Regions from separate parts of the Anaerotruncus sp. 1XD42-93 genome, predicted to be linked through region 2. Evidence: predicted binding sites of a transcription regulator. Region 2 holds the regulator's gene; each other region holds the start of a gene.
What was found. Region 2 encodes Rex, which represses fermentation and respiration genes when NADH is low (regulators of the CRP and FNR family bind a similar motif). Its sites were predicted from a motif close to ATTGTTAANNNNTTAACAAT; they were not measured.

Region 1 (4,727 bases), on a different contig from region 2:
CATCCATCGCCGAACCGCCGCCCAGCGCGATGATGACATCCGGCTTGAAGCTGTTCATGGCTGCGACGCCGCGCATGATTGTTTCGACCGACGGATCCGGCTCAACCTCCGAGAAAATCTCGGCATGGCAATATTCAAGGCGTTTGCGCAGATAGTAGAGGATTTTGTCAACATTGCCGAGCTGAACCATCATCGGGTCGGTAACGATAAACGCGCGGCTGATGTCCGGCATCTTCTCGAGGTATTGAATGGAATCGTTCTCGAAATAGATTTTGGGCGGAATCTTGAACCACTGCATGTTGACTCTCCTTTTCGCGATGCGTTTTTTGTTGATGAGGTTGACCGAAGAGACATTGGAAGTGGTAGAGTTATGTCCAAACGAACCGCAGCCCAGCGTCAGAGATGGCATATTGGTGTTGTAGATGTCACCGATCGCGCCCTGAGAGGACGGAGAGTTAACGATGATACGTCCAACCTTCATCTGCTCGCCGAAAGCATTGCAAAGCTCGGAATTGGTCGAGTGGATAACCGCCGAGTGGCCCAGCCCGCCGAGGTCGAGCATACGGGAGGCGTACTCGAAGCCCTGATGATAGTCCTTGACGGTGAAGTATGCCAGAACAGGGGAGAGCTTCTCGAGAGAAAGCGGATACTCGCGGGAGGGTTCAGGCAGCTTCGCGATGAGGATTTTGGTCAGTTCAGGGACTTTCACGCCCGCCTGCTCTGCGATCCAGAACGGGGATTTACCAACAACATCCGGATTGACTGCGCCCTTGTCAGCGCGCATCACAAAGCGTGTGACCTTATCGATCTCGTCACCGGTGAGGAAATAGCAGCCATGCTTTTTCATAAACGACTCGAACGGAGCCGAGATTTCCTCGTCGACGATGACCGCCTGCTCAGAAGCGCAGATCATACCGTTATCGAATGTCTTGGAGAGCATCAGGTCGGTGCAGGCACGCTCGAGGTTGGCAGATTTTTCGATGTAGCAGGGGACGTTGCCCGGACCAACGCCAAGGGCCGGCTTGCCGCAACTGTAGGCTGCCTTGACCATGCCCGCGCCGCCAGTAGCGAGGACGAGCGAGACAAGCGGATGGTTCATCAGCGCTGCGGTTGCTTCGACTGAGGGGAACTCGATCCACTGGATGCAGTTTTCGGGAGCGCCCGCTTTGACTGCCGCATCATAGACCACCTTTGCTGCCGCCGCGGAGCATTTTTGTGCCGACGGATGGAAGCCGAAGATGATCGGGTTACGGGTTTTCTGGGTGATGAGAGATTTAAAGATGGTGGTGGAGGTGGGATTGGTCACCGGGGTGACGCCCGCGACGATGCCTACCGGCTCTGCAACTTCGACATAGCCTTCCATGTCATTCTCGTCGATAATCCCGACCGTCTTTTCATATTTGATCGAGTGGTAGATATACTCGGAAGCAAACAGATTTTTGGTAATCTTATCCTCATAGACGCCGCGACCGGTCTCTTCAATCGCGAGCTTCGCGAGTGCCATATGCTGGTCAAGCGCAGCAAGCGACATCGCCTGTACGATGTTGTCGACCGTTTTCTGATCCATCTCCATATACTGTTTGAGCGCCTTGTCAGCCTTTTGTACCAGATCGTCAATCATCTTGTCGATGTCTACTTCGGGTACAGCGGGCTGGGTATTTGCCTTTTCCATCGCAGTGACCTCCTTGGTTCTCAATTTAATAATTATAGATTGGGGTGCCTGTTCAGCCTTTTAGCTGTTACGATCAGTATACCACATTGTTAAAGTTTTGACAATATGGCATTGAAGAAAATAAAGAAACATTTTCCTTTCGTTTTTTGTGCAATCTGTCAAGATGCACCTATTATTTCAAAACGAACGGGAAAGATGGATTTCTGACCCTGTACCATTCGCCGTCCGTATATAGATAGCAGCTGTCCGGCCCGTTGATCCGATAGGAAAAATCGCCATCAGGAAGTGAAAAATGGTAGACTTCTCCTCCGCTCACATCACTCGGGGAATCTCCCTCCTTGAAACGCTCATGTTTTAGGGAAAGCCCGGATGCCCACGATCGGAGCATCTCTATCTGTTCGTCGGCAAGGGAAAATTCAGTCTGTCCTTCGCAGTCGTAGCGTGTCATAACCACTGAGGAAAGCTCCGAGGAAATCTTTCCCATAAGTGGAGAAGGCTGCGCTGCACAGCCTGTGAGCAGAAAAAGAATGCAGAGCAGGGGAACAAGACATTTTTTCATTCCAGTACCTCTCTTCCACCGATCTTTTAAAAAGGATATCATGAAGATGGTGGATGTTCTATCTTAATTTTGTAAACTTTTAGAGTCTGTCTATTGCGAAAGCCCTCCCCTAAAATGGGAGGGCTTTCGCATACACAATAGTATACAAACAAAAAACCGGCAGCTATATCCAGATGGTTTTGGCTGCCGTATGCCGGCATTGCTCTTGCGTTACAGCCCTGAAGCTGTCGTCAACAGCACAGGCTGCGGCAATGTCACCATTTCCGGGATAGACGATCCTTGGTTAAAAATCAGTGCGCGAACTGACACATAGCTGCTCCAAATATTTGAGATCAGCTGGCGTATCAATATCAAGCAATTCCTGCGGTCCCTCTGCCTCGACAATCCGCAGCAGATGAGAATACTGCGCGATCACCGAGCTGCCCGACTGGTGCGGTGCAAGTGTGGCGAGTGCGGAGAAAAGGGAAGAGGGAAATAGGACTGGATTACCTCGATTGCCCTTCCAACCGAGCGCAACAATAGCATCCGGTTCAGAACAAAACCGGTCCACCAGTGTACAGATGCTCCGCACACGCACCAAGGGCTGGTCACAGACTGAAAAAAGGCAGCCATCAAGCGAGCAATCGAATGCATTCAAACCGAGACGAATGGTCTGCGCAATATCACTGGCGGGATCGGGATTTTTGACCACCTGAAATCCATAGCGCTGTGCACTGGCAGAGACCAGCGCACAGCGGGTAACGGCAACCGTCTGGCAGAACCGTTCAACCGGGAACCGGTTGAACACGAATTCTGCCAGCGGCATACCGTGGAATTTCGCAGTCAATTTGTTGGCCTGAAACCGCTTTGACTGTCCCGAAGCGAGAAAAACGCATCCGACCCGCAGGGAACCAGACATTCGAATTTAAACGGTCGCCTTTTCAGGCTCCTCTTTTTTCTCCTGCTCTGCATCGGGTTTGGCGGCAGATTCAGCAGGATCCAGACGCTCAAACTTCAACTCCGGCTTGGAATCGTCCGCAGCTTTGCTGTCGGATCCAGATCCATCCGGGGTTTTGTCGTCCGGCTTGGAGAAAACCGGGGCTTTGTCATCCGGCTTTGGGGCCTCAATCTTGATTTCCGGTTTCGGCGGCTCGGGCGGCTCCGGTTCCTTCTGCTGCATAATCACAGAACCATAGACAATTGCGCCCTTGCTGACTTCCATCTCTGGAGTGGTAATGTCACCGGTGATTGCACCAGTGCTGCTGATGACTGCGGATTCGGTCGCAATTACATTACCGGTTACCCTTCCGCTGACACTGAGCGTGCCGGTACGGACGTTGCCGTCCACAACCGTGTTGGCGCCCAGAACCGCAGATTTCTCCGCCAGAATGTTGCCCTTGATCTCTGCGCCACTCGCGACAAAGGTAGCACAATCAATGTCCCCGGTGATTTTCCCGTAGACCTTGACAACGGCAGTGCTCTTGACATCGCCCTCCACAGTACCGAAGATGTCCAGATTGTCTTCAGAAACGATGTTTCCCGTAATGACTGTGTTTCTGGAAATCGAAGCGGTCAGATCGGCCTCCTTTGTAGTCTGTGCCGGCTCGGCAGCCTGCGCAGAGGCCTGTGCCGACTCAGGAGCGGGCTGAGGTGCGGGTTTCTCCTCGACCACAGGCGGGACAATCACCGGCGGTGCAGGGGGAATGGGCATCGGCTGGGGTTTTTTTCTTCCGAACATAGGCGTTCAACCTCCTCAGTAAACTTTCCACATCTCTAATTATCGTCTTTTTTAAAAAAAATGCAAGTGAAATCTGCGATTTTCTTAAAAAGAATCTGAATAATTGAAAATAGCTATCAAATATCATCAATTTACCCATATATTTTCACCGTTTTCAGGCGTTGCATATCAATTTCACAAAAAAGGGTTGACTCAAGTATGAAATCGGACTATACTAAACAAGTACGAAATCGGACAGAAAGGATAATGGAGGAAGATGGAGACAATATCGGGATATGAATTAAAGGAATTCAATCGCGTGTATAAGGAGATGGACGATCTCTACCACGAGATTGCTCTGAAGCTGGGGCTGTCGGACAGCGCGTTCATCATCCTTTATGCCCTGTGTGAACAGGGAAATGGCTGCCTGCAAAAGGATATCTGCGCACAGGCGTTTGTAAGCAAACAGACTATCAACTCGTCGATCCGCAGGCTTGAAAAGAAGGGGATACTCTTTCTCGAGCCGGGAAAAGGGCGGGATATGCACATCTGCCTGACCGAAATGGGGCGGCAGTTTGTACAGGAAAAGATTGTTCCGGTTGTTCAGATGGAAAACAGCGTGTTTTCCGGGATGTCCCCGATAGAAAGCGCGGAGCTTCTGCGGCTGAACCGCAAATATCTTGAGCAGTTCCGCGAAAAGGTGGGAGCATTTTTGAATGGTACGGCGAAGAGGCCGTGACCATCTTTTCAAAAGACAGGACTCAGAGGAGGAATTGCGCAAGATGAAACTGATTACGGTC
Region 2 (4,727 bases):
GACGGAGCTTTCCCAGAATTCTGGTACGGTCCTCATCCAAAGATTTCTGGCGTTTGAGAAATTCGAGATCCTTCAGCACCTCCCGCAGCCGCTTCTGAATGTCTGCAACCTGCTGTTCCAGATCCCGCTGCTTTTCAACGATCTGAGGGGTGCTCCCAATCACAAATTTGGTGTACCGGTTAGAACCGTTGCCAATCAGTTTGGCCTCGACATTGCGGATGACCGCAAGCTGGCCTCCAATAATGGTGCCGCGCCCGGTAGTAACATGTAAACTCCCGCCGCATGAGACATTCGACCAGAGGATCGAACTGGCGTAGATGTCCCCGGCCGCGATTACCTCGCAGTTCTCGATGAAGTTGCTGCGGATATCTCCCTGCGCTTCCAGCCTGCCGGTCAGATTCCCGTTGATCCCTTTGCCGAGCGTGATGTTTTTTTTGGCATAAATCTGCGCGCTCTCAACCATCCCGCGCACCTCAACCGAGCCGGTGGAACGGATGACCAGCCCTTCACAGACATCTCCATAGATCAGGATGTCCCCTGAATGTTCGAGGTTGCCCATTGAGTAATCAACATCCCCATTGATGACCAACAGTGTTTTGACCAAAAAATGGTTATTCTCGAAGGTGAGATAGCCATCAATCGCCGAGACGAGCATGGAACCGTCGGATGAGACCTGCGTATTCGGGATTTTGGGCATCATAACCGGTTTCGCGGTCTTCCCGCGCACCGGGCCTCCCTGCACATTGATCCCCATCTGCATCTCTACCGGGGGGATCGCCCGGAAAAGCGGCGTCCCCTTTACAACGCGGGTAATCTGGTTGATGCTATGGTAGACGTTCTGTTCCTCATCGGCTTCCTCTTCGAGCTTGACCGTCATCTCCCGGCAGTTTTCCAGCCTGCCGTCGATTCCGTCAACCGGAGGCTGGCCTTTCGCGATCGGAAGCAGTTTGAAATACATCCGCTTGGATACTGCCTGAAGGATGAGGTCACGGTTGATTCCAAAGTTGACGCCCATGCTTTCCAACCGCGCATCGACCGCATCTACGGTCATTTCCATCCCACCGTTGAGCGGAGGGAATGCAAACATCCAGACGGTCATGACATCCTTGGACAGCCAGAAATAAAGCAGGGCATTTTTATTGGATTCCCCTTCGTCGAGCTGTTTATGCGCCCGGCGTACCTGTGCAGCCTGCTGAAGCTCGGTCATCATATGGTCCCGCTCATTCTCTTTCGAGCTTTCCGGAAGGCGATCGGATTGTCCGGCTTCTTCCGATGCGGCATCCCCTTCGCTGCCTTCTGGACTTTCGGATTGTTCCGCAGGCTCGATCTCGGAAAACGGGTCATATGTCTGCCCTTGTATTCTATAGGTCAGCACCCACTGCTGCCAGAGGTCCAGAATGCCATCCCCGGTACTGTCCTCCAGCCATGCAGTTTGTTTCGCATCGCTGATGACCGAAGCCTGCTGCGCGAATGTGGGTTCGGAGGCGTCCTCCTCGTCCGGCTCGTCTTCGCCGGACTTTTCCGCTCCATCCCGCCCGGGTTTCGGCTTTCGCTTCTGCTGGCTCTTCAGCCAGAGGCGGTAGAGCAGGGTCTGTGTTTTGTCTCCGTCATTGGCGCTGGCCTGTTTGCGGCTTTCCTGCGTCTCCTGATCCTGTTCATCCAGTTCCGGCTCCAACACCTGAGTCTCTTTCTCCGGATCCATTCTTGCTTCACCTCCTATCCTCTATCCCTATTTTACTATATTTGAATCAGAATTACCATATCATGCATAAATTTTGGACAGAATTTTTTCGCTTATTTTTCTCATTTATCCCAAAAGCACACGGTTGCTTTTTATTTGACAATTCCCGTAACCTGTTATAATATTATCATATTGTACAGATTTTCTACAGGTTTTTACCTGCTATTTGATTTTTTAGTAAAGGTTGTGGTCTTATGCCAAAAAATGAAGGGGTTTCCCGCTCGGTGGTAAGACGTCTTCCCAGATATTACCGATTTTTGGGTGATCTTTTGAAAAAAGATGTGACCCGCATCTCTTCCCGTGAACTTGCGCAGCTCATGCAGCTCACCGCGTCGCAAATCCGGCAGGATTTGAACTGCTTTGGCGGATTCGGTCAGCAGGGATACGGTTATAATGTAGCGGCGCTCCATAAGGAGATCGCCAACATCATGGGGCTGAACAAGCTGAACGGCACAATCCTGCTGGGCGCGGGCAACCTTGGGCGCACAATCGCAAAGCATATGCATTTCGAATCGAGTGGGTTCCGGCTCGAAGGGATATTTGACGTCAACCCCCAGATCATCGGGCAGGCGCTCAATGGGCTGGTGGTTCAGGATGTAGCCGGGCTTTCCGCTTTTTGCGAAGCCCACCGCCCGCGCGCTGCAATCCTGTGCATCCCCAAAGAGGTCGCCTATGACTGCGCAAAAGAACTGATGGCGCTGGGCGTCAACTGTTTCTGGAATTTCTCCCATTACGACCTGACCCTCAACTTTGAAGGGGCAGTGGTGGAGAATGTCCACCTCGGGGACAGCCTAATGACACTCTGCTACCAGATCAATGCCTATTACGCGGATGAGGAAGCATCCGGCCTATCCGGAAAAGCAAAATAGCCCCTTTCCCGCTGGCCGGAAGCTGCGGGTTTGCATCCATCGCCGGAAATCCTGCTCAAAGAAGACTGCGCGCGATCGACGCGAACTGCTCCAGATCAAGCTGTTCTGCCCGCGCGCTGGATGGGACCCCTGCCCGTATGAGCAGGCTGTCCGCCTCGGCCTTGGGAATGCCAAGCCCGCCCGAAAGGCAGTTCAGCAGTGTTTTTCTGCGCATAGAGAACGCTGCTCTGACCACCCGGAAAAATGCTTCGGGTGGTGCGTCCACCGCCGGGTTGGGCAGCACATCCAGCCGGATCACTGCCGAATCCACATCAGGAGCGGGCAGGAACGAACCGCGGGACACCTGGAACAGCAGCTTTGGCTCGCTGTAGTACCGCACTGCAATACTGACTGCACCGACCTCCCGCGTGCCGGGCCGGGCGCAAAGCCGCTGGGCCGCCTCTTTCTGCACCATAACGGTGATCGACCGGATGGGAAGCCGCTGTTCAAGCAGGCGCATGATAACCGGAGAGGTGATGTAGTAGGGAAGGTTGGCGCAGACCGCCACTTGCATCCCTGCAAATTTTTCGGCAATCAGGGCGGAAAGGTCGACCTGCATCACATCAGCGTTGACGATCTCAATGTTGTCATAGCCGGCAAGGGTCTCGTCCAGCACTGGCAGCAGCCGGGTATCGATCTCGACGCAGACCACCTTATCCGCCCGTTTGGCCAGCTCGGCGGTAAGCACCCCGATTCCTGCGCCAATCTCAAGCATCCCGACTCCGGGGCCGGCTCCGCCCAGTTCGGCCATCCGCGGGCAGACCGCCGGGTTGATCAGGAAGTTCTGTCCCAGTGATTTGGAAAAGGTAAACCCGTGTCGGGACAGCACATCCCGGATCACGCCGATGTTGGAAAGCTGCTCCATAAAACTCCTCTGTCGCAGCATCTGCTGCGGCTTCTTGTAAAATTCACCAAGATTGGCTGGTTCTATTATAATGCATCCAGGACAAAGTCGCAAGCCTTGTCCGGATACAGCGGCTTTGCGGAACGCAGGTCCTCTTGGAGCGGCCTTAAAACAGTCCGCTCCATTTTCAGAGATTGATAATATAAAGGAAGTGTTCTATATGACAAGACGTGATAAAGCAAACTATTATCTTGATATTGCCGAAACAGTGGCCGAGCGCGGCACCTGCCTGCGCCGCAATTTTGGGGCGATCATCGTAAAAAATGACCAGATCGTTTCGACTGGCTATGTCGGTGCACCCCGTGGGCGCGAAAACTGCTCTGATCTTGGTTATTGCACCCGTGAAAAGCTCAATATCCCGCGGGGGCAGCGGTATGAACTCTGCCGGTCGGTGCACGCCGAGATGAACGCGATCATCCACGCTTCCCGCGTGGATATGCTTGGAGCCACCCTTTATCTGGTCGGCAGGGAGGTCAGCGACGGCAGCTATGTCCAGAACGCCAGCCCCTGTTCGATGTGTGCACGCCTGATTATCAACGCGGGGATATCCACGGTGGTGGTGCGGGACACGCGGGACGCTTATCGAGTGTATGATGTCAACGAAGCGTGGGTGGAACAGGACGAGTCTCTCAGCGGCCTCTCCAATTATTGAGAGATGGAAAGTCAATGTCATTCCCGATCCACTTTATAAAAGCAGCGAGGTTGAACGGGAGGCGGCGCCCCGCCGCTGACCGGGTGGGGCGCTCCCTTAAAAGCGGTACAACAGACATCCATGCGTTGGCCCCATGCAGAGTTTTTTTAGACAACAAAAAAATGCCGCCCGGACTATTGCCCGAACAGCACCCCTGGTGGACGGTAACGGGTTCGAACCGCTGACCCCCTGCACGTCAAGCAGGTGCTCTACCAGCTGAGCTAACCGTCCTTATTTTTTGTATCTGTCTCGCTGACGACGTTTGTTATTATATAACACTTGTCCGGAAAAATCAAGAGGAAAATACAAAAAATTTTAAAAAAATTTTATAGATCGGAAAAGTGCCCCGGGAAAAGGGCACTTTTTATGCAAATCTGTCAAATATTGCCCTGTGAATCCCGGCAAAATGGAGAAGAAAAGGGTTGTTCAACCAAAGCGGAATATGATATAATAGCTGCGAACCAGCTATTATATCATTACTTA
Region 3 (4,727 bases), on a different contig from region 2:
CGCCCCTGTCCACGCCGAAAAATGGTGTGTACCGATTCTTTTGCATAAATTTACCCATCCATTATCAAAAAAATTGTGGCAGAATGCCCATCCAAACGGCAAACAAAAATTGACTGTTCCGCCGAATCCTGTTACAATAGGATTATATGGCAACCCGGCTTCTGTTGTAGGGATTGCCCAAAGGAGGGGACGGATGCAGAACACGGTCTGGCTGGCGTGCACCGACCGCAGGGACCTGTCCGCTGCGGCGCGGGAGCTGCTCGCCCATGCGCTGGTGCTTGCTACACCGCCGGCATTGGTTTATGGCGCGCATGGAAAGCCCGAACTGGAACAGGGCGGGCTGCGGATCAGCCTTTCGCACACCAGGGGCGCGGTCGCCTGTGCGGTGTCGGCGTTCCCGGTCGGGGTGGATGTGGAGCCGCTCGGCCGGAAGGTCCGGGACTGGAAGCGGCTTGCAGAGCGGTATTATACGCCGGAGGAGCGGTCCTGCATCGACAGCCCGGAACAGTTCCTCGAGGTCTGGACCCGCAAGGAGGCGTACCTCAAACGGGATGGGCGTGGGCTTTCTCTGCCGCTCAGGCAGATCAACACCCTTTCCATCCCGGGGATTTCTACCCGGATCGTGAACGGGTTTGTCGTCTCCTTGTGCGGGGAACCGGCGGAGTTTTCGCTGGTGGCCTGCCGTTTGGAGCAGTTCAAAAAACAAGATGGGGAAAACGAAACCACCCAAAGGGGGCTATGCTATGTTGGAAGAACTGGACCTGCACTTGAAGATGGAAAAAGAGGAGTGGAACGCTTGTAAGGAGATGCTCTGGCGGCGGCTGAGTGTGTTACAGCAGCGGGCACGTGAACTGAAAATCCCGACCATCATCCTGTTTGAGGGCTGGGGGGCGTCCGGAAAGGGCTTGATGATCTCCCGTCTGATTCAGAATCTGGACCCGCGCGGCTTTTCGGTGCACAACATTGTCGGGCCGACCGCGGAGGACCTGCGTTATCCGTGGATGTACCGGTTCTGGAAGCGGCTGCCGCTCTATGGGGAGATCGCGATTTTTGACCGGAGCTGGTATTATGGGGTTACGGCCGAGCGGGAGAGCGGGGGGCTGTCCGGGAAAGAGATCGAGCGCCGGTTTGATGAGATTGTAGATTTTGAGCGGCAGATGGTTGATGACGGCGCAGTCCTGCTCAAATTTTTCCTGCATGTTTCCCGGAAGGAGCAGCGCAGGCGGCTCAAGGGGTTGGAGTCCAAAAAGGCGACCCGCTGGCGGGTGACCCAGGAGGACTGGCGCCGGAACAGGCACTATGAGGAAGAGGCGGAGCTGTTCGAGGAGATGCTTGAGAGAACCAGCAAATTGGACCTGCCATGGACGCTGGTGGAGGCGGAGGATAAACGGTATGCGGTGCACAAGGTGCTGACTGCGGTGATCTCCGCCCTGGAGGGCGCGATTGCCCGCCGGGAGAGCGACAACATGCCCGAATTCGCGGGGGTACGCATCTCGAAGGAGCTGGCGTCCCGCCCGTTGCCGCCCCTCTCGGAGGTGAGCCTCGCCCGCCGCACTCTCTCGATCGAAGAATATAAACAAGAGCTGAAACGCTGCCAGAAACAGCTGTTCGAGCTGCAAAACCGGCTTTATCAGAAGCGCATCCCGCTCATCCTCGCGTTCGAAGGCTGGGATGCCGCGGGCAAGGGCGGCACGATCAAGCGGGTGACGCAGGCGCTCGACCCGCGCGGTTATGAGGTGATCCCGATCTGTGCACCCTCGCCGGTCGAGAAAAACCATCAGCACCTCTGGCGGTTCTGGAACGCCCTCCCACGGGATGGACATACAGCCATCTTTGACCGCACCTGGTATGGCCGGGTCCTGGTCGAGCATATCGAGGGGTTCTGTACCATGGAGCAATGGGGCCGCGCTTATGACGAGATCAACCGGTTTGAGCGGCGTCTGGCCGACTGGGGGGCAATCGTCCTGAAGTTCTGGCTCCAGATTGACCAGGAGGAGCAGCTCCGGCGGTTTATCGAGCGCCAGCGGATTCCCGAGAAACAGTATAAGATCACCGACGAGGACTGGCGCAACCGGGACAAGTGGGACCAATACGAGGAAGCGGTCAACGAGATGCTCGCCCGCACCAACACCGGCTATGCGCCCTGGACGGTCGTTGAATCGAACGATAAGCGGTATGGGAGGATCAAGACGATGAAAACGATCATCCATGCGGCGGAGGAGCGGCTGAAATGACCGCACAGAAGCCCGGCACCCAACGGACTGTGGGGGGCATTACCTATGAGCTGACCCGCAAACGGGTAAAAAACCTGAACCTGCGGGTAGGGGAAGGGGGCTCGGTGCGCGTTTCAGCGCCCGCCCGCACCCCGCTGCGGGAGATCGACCGGTTTGTGGCGTCGCACGAGGCATGGATTGAGCAGGCACAGGAACGGGTACGCATCCGGGAGGAAGCCGCGGGTCAGGTGCAGGACAGCTATACCGACGAGGAATGCCAGCGGGTGTTCGGAGAGGTGAGTGACCGCATCTATCCGCTGTTTGCGGCATACCTGCCCGCCCAGCCCGCTCTCCGGGTGCGGTGGATGAAAAGCCGGTGGGGGGTCTGCCATGTGGCGAAAAACTACATCACCCTGAACAAACAACTGATGGGGAAACCCCGCGCAGCGCTCGAATATGTGGTGCTGCATGAATATGTACACTTTCTGCATCCGAACCATCAGGCGGGATTTCATGCGGAGATGGCGCGCCTGATGCCCGATTATCTGGCCCGCCGCGCGCTTTTGAAGTGATAGATTGGAAAGATTCTCCGGAGGTTGGTCCGCCCGGAGGATACCGCCTCATGTCGCGCACGCTGCGGCAGCAGCCAAAGGCCCGGGCCCACGGTGCAGCTCTCCTGGTGCGGCGCGGCAGAAGGCGAGTTTCATCAGAATTGACAAAATTATCACAAAAATTTGGATGGAGAATTTCCGGATGCAGAATTGAAAAAAGATGAACTTTATAGTATGCTATAGTCAAAATAGTTAAAAGCAGAACCATACGACTGGAGCGGTTTGGGTTTTTTCCCGGGCGGCTCCTGAAAGCCGGAATCCGGCGGGAAGGGGATTTGTGTTTGTATGAATATTTCTGTGTGTATTGGAAGCTCATGCCACCTCAAAGGTTCCTACGATATTATCAATGTCTTTAAACGGATGATCGCACAGAACCAGCTTGCGGAACAGGTCAACCTCAGTGCATCGTTCTGCCTGGGGAAATGCCAGCAGGGGGTCGCGGTCCGGATCGACGATGAGATCGTGACCGGTGTGAACCCGGAAAATGCCGAAGAAATTTTCAGGGAAAAAGTGATGAAGGAGCTGCAGTGAGGAATGACCGACGTACTCAGCCTGAAAAAAGCGAACTGTAAAAACTGCCATAAATGCATCCGGGTCTGCCCGGTGAAGTCGATCCGCTTTGCCGATAACCAGGCCAAAATCATCAATCAGGACTGCATCCTCTGCGGACGGTGCGTGGTCACCTGCCCGCAGAATGCCAAGAAGGTCCGCAACGACCTCACCGAGGTGATCGGCGCGATCGGCAGCGGCAAAAAGGTGGTCGCGAGCGTGGCCCCCTCGTTCATCAGCGAGTTCCCGGTTGATGGGATCGGGCAGTTCGAAACGCTGCTGAAAAAGCTGGGGTTCTTCGCTGTGCGCGAGACAGCCGAAGGCGCATATATCGTCAAGCGGGAGTATGAGCGGATGATCCGTGAGCATCAGCAGGAGGTCATCATCTCTTCCTGCTGCCCAACTGTCGTCTCCCTGATCCAGAAATACTATCCGGCTGCGCTGCCGTACGTCGCACCGGTCATCTCCCCGATGCTCGCCAGCGCGCGCCAGATCAAGGCGGAATTCCCGGATGCGTATGTTGTGTTTATCGGCCCGTGTATCTCCAAGAAGGAGGAGATGCACAAGCTGCCCGGCTACATAGACTGTGTACTGACCTTTGACGAGCTGGAACAGTGGCTCATCCGGCGCGAGATCAAGGTGGAAGCGCTTGAGGCAGATGGACAGCCCGAGGGGGATGGACGTCTGTCCCGGTTTTTCCCCAAGACGGGCGGAATCATCGAGTGTATGGACCTCGACTTTGAGAGCGGTTATGAATACCTGCCGGTTGACGGGGTGGAAAACTGCATCAATGCGATCAAGGAGATCGAGAACGGCAGCCTGAACGGCTATTTCGTCGAGATGAGCGCCTGTGAGGGGAGCTGCATCAACGGCCCGTTCACGCGCCAGTATAAGGATTCGATCCTGCGGAGCCGCCGCCGGGTCAACCAGTATGCCCAGCCCGACCGCTCCAGGCGGACCGATTTCAGCATCAAGCCGGATTTCGGTCTGATGCGTCCGCTGCCGGTCGAGCTGGTGCGGGAGCACCGCCCGTCTGAGGCGCAGCTCACCGAAATCCTTGCCAAGATGGGCAAGACCCGCCCGGAACACGAGCTGAACTGCGGAAGCTGCGGCTATCCGACCTGCCGGGACAAGGCGGTTGCGGTGTTCAACGGCAAGGCGGACGTTGGGATGTGCCTGCCGTTCATGCGGGAGAAGGCCGAATCCTTCTCAAACAACGTGTTCAGCATCACCCCAAACGCAATCATTGTGCTTGACGAGGACCTCTGCATCCAGAAGATGAACATGCCGGCAAGCCATCTGTTTGGGATCAGCAGCCAGAAACTGATTGGCTCGATGATTATTGAGCTGATGG
Region 4 (4,727 bases), on a different contig from region 2:
GTCACCGATCGAGAAGAGCGCACCCTCCACATGGACCGGCAGCACCACCGTCGTGCCCACACGGATGTCACAGATGTCGACATTGCCGCACCAGTCCTGCCCCTGATAGAACGAGGAACGGCGGTCCTCCTTGGGCGCTACGCCGATCGTCCCCACAAATGCCCGCACCGGAAGTTTCAGGTAATCATCCGAATTGTGCAGTTTGAAGTGGATTTCGTCCCCTTCAATCGGGCAGATTTTGGTGCGCGGTTCCAGCGGCTGCTGGAGCGATCCTTTGCAGTCCTGCAACATGCCCAGCCCGGAATAGATCGAGGTATAGCCACCGTTCCGGATGAAACCCGGCACCACCCGCAGGATTTTTACCGAGAGGCAGTCCCCCGGATGGGCCCCTTCGACATAAACCGGCCCGGTCACCGGGTTGCAGCCGCCCCCCTTGGCGTAGAGTTTCGGAAACTCTGCCCAAAGGTCTGTCTCCTTGGTAATCAGGCTGCAATTCGCGTCCTCGGTTTCGAACACGACACGGTCCCCCGAATGGATCGTCGCAACCGGCTTTGCCTCCCGATCGAATGCGAACTTTTTATGTTCCATCCCAATCTTCAAAATTTCTCCCATGCCGAACCTCCCTTTCTGTCCTGACTTGTATCCTTTCTGATTCAAAATCGCTGCAAATCCCTACAGGCAGTTTTTAAAACTCTTTGGTCACTACAACCTTATCGCGGGTGATGTCTTTCAAGGTACGGCAGCCGGTCATACGCATCGCGTTTTGGAGTTCCCAGACCAGCTTCTGGGTATATAGTTCAACGCCGCGCGCCTCGCCGCCCTCGGCAACCACGATATACGGACGCCCGATCAGCACCGCATCCGCGCCCAGCGCAAGCGCCTTAAAGACATCCTCGCCATGGCGGAAACCGCCGTCAATAATCAGGAGCAGCTTGTCCCCGACCGCATTCCGTATTTCCTCGAGCACCTCGATCGTCGAAAGCGACTGGTCCATCGTGTTTCCCGCGTGATTGGAAATAACGATCCCTGTGGCACCCGCCTCGACCGCTTTGAGCGCACCCCGCGCACTCATGATCCCTTTGAGGATGAACGGTTTTTTGGTGATCGAAAAAATCTCCCGAAGCTGCTGTGCGGACTTGGGATAGGTTTTTCCCTTGCCGTTGACCGAAAGGTAGGCCAGACCCACGCAGTCGATATCATGCCCGACCGCCATGACCCCTGCATCCTCTGCCATCCGGATTTTTTCCCGGATGATCTCGGGCGACCAGGATTTGATCGCCGGGATGCCCACTCCGCCATGCTCCCGCAGGCAGCGCAGCGGTTCGGTGTAAGCCCCCTCACCCATCGTATCAGGGGTCCAGCCAAAGCAGCCGGCCGCCATCACCCCATCAAGCAACGCTTTGGTGAAGTCGTAATCTCCCGAAAAGTGGGTGGAGGGATTGAAGCTGGAGACATGCCCATACGCCCCCGACATAATCGGCGCACGAAACCGGTGCCCAAACAGTTCGACCGAGCTGTCAATCTCGCTGCCATCTCCGCCTTCATAGATCGTGTCATATACCAGACGAATCTGCTGTAATTTGTCGTAGTTGCGGATTGCCGACCCGGAGCGTTCGGTCGGGATCATCTTACAGTTCTGGCTGTTGCAGATGCGGCAGGCGCGGCATTTTGGCATCATATACTGCCGGGCGTTCTGCATAACCCCCTCAAGCTCCTGTAGAACCTCTCTATAGTTCATCCTGTCCGCGGGACGTAGTGCTTCCACAGTTCACACCTCAACTTTCTTCATGTTTGCGCGTTTGATAACACTTGATGCTTTTTATGATATATTATTATCAAAACCATTTCAATCGTTAAGATAGACAAAAATCGCTTTATTTTTTCTACCTCGTCTCTTTTTTGTACTGTTTATACAAAATATTTTTGTATTTTCGACTATAAATCCGATTTTTTTCAAAAAACGCTTGACTTAATCTCCCCTAATTGTTATCATCTATGTTAAAAGTAGAGATTCTTTCGATCAATTTTTAATCAATTTTTGGATTTCAAAAAGGAGGTTTTTTCTATGTCAATCCGTCAGATCCCGGTACAGCCACTCACCCAGGAAGCCTTTGCGCCCTATGGTACGGTGATCGACCTGCCTGAAAAGCCCGAGAACTACGAGCTGCGCAGCTCCGACCGGTTTGACTTTTTCCCCAAGCTCTGCACCTATCAGTGCGATTCCGGCATCTTCCAGATCGGGGTATCCACCCTCTATCAGCGTCCCTACCGGACGGTCAACATGGAGCGTCATTACCACACACAGGAGCTGATGGTCCCGCTCACCAATCCCATTATTATTGTCTTTTCCAAGAACAAGGGGCTTGACCCGCAGGAGGAACCGGATATCAACGAAGCCGAGGCGTTCCTCATCAACACCCGGCAGGGGGTTGTCGTGGATACCGGCGTCTGGCACTGGACCCCGATGCCGGTCGGCGGGGATTCCAGGATCATCTGCAGCTTTGCCGAGAACACCTCCGCAAATGACGTGGATGTACATAAATATCCAGCGGGCGAAGTGCTGGAAGTGCTGGTGTAACCACGGGAGGCGCTGAAGATGAACGCTTCTCCCTTTCTGATCGGGGCGACAGTGGCGATGGGGGCGCCCGCCGGTTCCCCTTTCCCGATTGTCACCTCAGATTTTTACCAGTCGATCGACTGGCTCTGCAAAAAAGGGTTCGACAGCATCGAACTGCATATCCGCACCCCCGAGCAGGTGGACGGTCCGCGCATGAAGGATTACTGTGCAAAAAAGCCGATCCAGATCTCGTCGATCGGCACCGGCATGGCTTATGGAATGGAAGGGCTGAGCATCACCAGTTCCGACCCTTCGGTCCGCGAAGCAGCGATCCAGCGCCTGAAAGGGCAGCTTGATCTGGGCGCACTGCTCGGCTGCCCGGTCATCATCGGTTCTATGCGCGGCCGGATCGGCAGTTCCCAAACGTTTGAACAGGTGGACGCCTGGATGGTCGATTCGATGCGGGAGCTTGCCGATTATGCGGAAAAGGTGGACGGGGAGCTGGTCATCGAAGCGATCGACCGGTTTGAGACCAACTACCTCAAGACCGCAGACGACGTGCTCGGCCTGATCGACCGGGTCGGAAGCGACCGGGTTCTGGTGCATCTGGACACCTTCCATATGAATCTGGAAGAGCGTGACTGGCGCACACCCATCCTCCACTGCGGGAAAAAGCTTGGACATGTGCATGTGGCAGACAATACCCGCTATTATCCTGGCTGGGGCCTGATTGATTTCCGACCTATCCTGTCCGCACTCTCGGAGATTGGGTACCAGCGCAGCCTGACGATCGAGTGTTTCCCGGTTCCGGATGGTTACACCGCCGCCGAACGGGGACTCCGGCATCTGCGTGCCCTGATCGAAGCCTCCTTCAAAGACTGACGCGCCCCCCTCACCTGCTGGCCTGTCAGTCATCACGATAACGTCGGCAGGCATACAATGTATGCCTGCCGACGCTGCAATGTGAGAAAACAAAAGCATCATTCTGGTTTTTTCAATGCTTTCCTCCTAAAAAAATGGGCATGGCGTTTCCCGCGTCATGCCCATTTTTTAGACCCAACCGCCTGACAGGCCTTTTTCCTGCTTTTTTACACATCTTTATTTGACATTTTGTACGGCAATGTTATAATGAGATTGTATGTTCTGCCGTATGGCAGGTGGAGTTTTGGAGATGCTAAAATCGTTATTTTCCTTAAAGGAGGCAACGATTTTGAATCCATTTGAACAAAACAACCCCCATCCGGACGAACAGCCGGTACCTGGAACCCCACAGGAACAGGGCGAGGAAGAGGAGCTTTCCGAGCAGGCGGACCAGATTCTCCAGATCGGAGGAGTCACCGCCAAAAAGGGCAAGCATACCATCCACTGCCTGACGATCATCGGGCAGATCGAGGGGCATTATATCCTCCCTGCCCAGAACAAAACCACCAAATATGAACATGTGATTCCGCAGCTGCTCGCGGTCGAGCAGGATCCCGAAATCGAGGGGCTGGTGATCATCCTGAATACGGTGGGCGGCGATGTGGAAGCCGGGCTTGCGATCGCAGAGCTGCTCTCCGGGATGCGCAAACCGACCGTCTCACTCGTGCTGGGCGGAGGACATTCGATCGGTGTGCCGCTCGCGGTGAGCGCCCGCAAAAGCTTTATTGTGCCCTCAGCGACCATGACCGTCCACCCGGTGCGGATGAACGGCCTGGTACTTGGTGTGCCGCAAACCCTCTCGTATTTTGACCGGATGCAGGAGCGGATCGTCAAGTTTGTCACCGACAACTCGAATATTACGCCCGAGCGGTTCCGTCAGCTTATGATGAACAAGGATGAGCTGGTGATGGACGTCGGCACCGTACTCGATGGACAGGCCGCAGTGGATGAGGGCCTGATTGATGCGCTTGGCGGTGTGTCGGACGTGATTGCCGCCCTTTATGGGATGATCGAGGAGGGGGCAGAATGATTCTCCATTCGATTGTTCCGCTTGAGCAGATCTTCCCGAGCGACGGCGGACTGGAATACAGCTACCGGAAAGCGCATAACAGTTATATACAAGGAGTAAAATCTGCTGGAAGATTCACAGTTTCCCGGCTGATTTCAACCGACCCGCGGCTCTATCTGGACCCGCACTATACGCCGGGGGCACAGATGCCGCCGGAGAACCGACAGTAAGGAGCTTTTT

Region 1: the regulator Rex is predicted to act here: its motif matches at 1,758-1,777, upstream of adhE (bifunctional acetaldehyde-CoA/alcohol dehydrogenase).
Region 3: the regulator Rex is predicted to act here: its motif matches at 2,925-2,944, upstream of D5269_RS10125 ((2Fe-2S) ferredoxin domain-containing protein).
Region 4: the regulator Rex is predicted to act here: its motif matches at 1,821-1,840, upstream of D5269_RS08385 (ureidoglycolate lyase).

What each region holds. Positions count from the first base shown of each region.
Region 1 covers NZ_QZEG01000007.1:84,201-88,927, reverse strand. The annotation lists gene adhE (bifunctional acetaldehyde-CoA/alcohol dehydrogenase) at 1-1,672, opposite strand, end outside; gene D5269_RS04740 (hypothetical protein) at 1,845-2,231, opposite strand; gene D5269_RS04735 (nucleotidyltransferase family protein) at 2,515-3,129, opposite strand; gene D5269_RS04730 (polymer-forming cytoskeletal protein) at 3,136-3,948, opposite strand; gene D5269_RS04725 (MarR family transcriptional regulator) at 4,205-4,666, shown strand; gene D5269_RS04720 (cytidylate kinase-like family protein) at 4,710-4,727, shown strand, end outside.
Region 2 covers NZ_QZEG01000008.1:44,683-49,409, reverse strand. The annotation lists gene D5269_RS05080 (FapA family protein) at 1-1,702, opposite strand, end outside; gene D5269_RS05075 (redox-sensing transcriptional repressor Rex) at 1,936-2,610, shown strand; gene rsmA (16S rRNA (adenine(1518)-N(6)/adenine(1519)-N(6))-dimethyltransferase RsmA) at 2,666-3,514, opposite strand; gene D5269_RS05065 (dCMP deaminase family protein) at 3,714-4,205, shown strand; tRNA gene D5269_RS05060 (tRNA-Val) at 4,400-4,475, opposite strand.
Region 3 covers NZ_QZEG01000024.1:17,956-22,682, forward strand. The annotation lists gene D5269_RS10110 (4'-phosphopantetheinyl transferase superfamily protein) at 194-802, shown strand; gene pap (polyphosphate:AMP phosphotransferase) at 744-2,234, shown strand; gene D5269_RS10120 (SprT-like domain-containing protein) at 2,231-2,785, shown strand; gene D5269_RS10125 ((2Fe-2S) ferredoxin domain-containing protein) at 3,110-3,355, shown strand; gene D5269_RS10130 ([Fe-Fe] hydrogenase large subunit C-terminal domain-containing protein) at 3,359-4,727, shown strand, end outside.
Region 4 covers NZ_QZEG01000017.1:4,424-9,150, forward strand. The annotation lists gene D5269_RS08375 (acetamidase/formamidase family protein) at 1-612, opposite strand, end outside; gene D5269_RS08380 (alpha-hydroxy-acid oxidizing protein) at 686-1,765, opposite strand; gene D5269_RS08385 (ureidoglycolate lyase) at 2,066-2,578, shown strand; gene D5269_RS08390 (sugar phosphate isomerase/epimerase family protein) at 2,597-3,439, shown strand; gene D5269_RS08395 (ATP-dependent Clp protease proteolytic subunit) at 3,873-4,508, shown strand; gene D5269_RS08400 (YlzJ-like family protein) at 4,505-4,717, shown strand.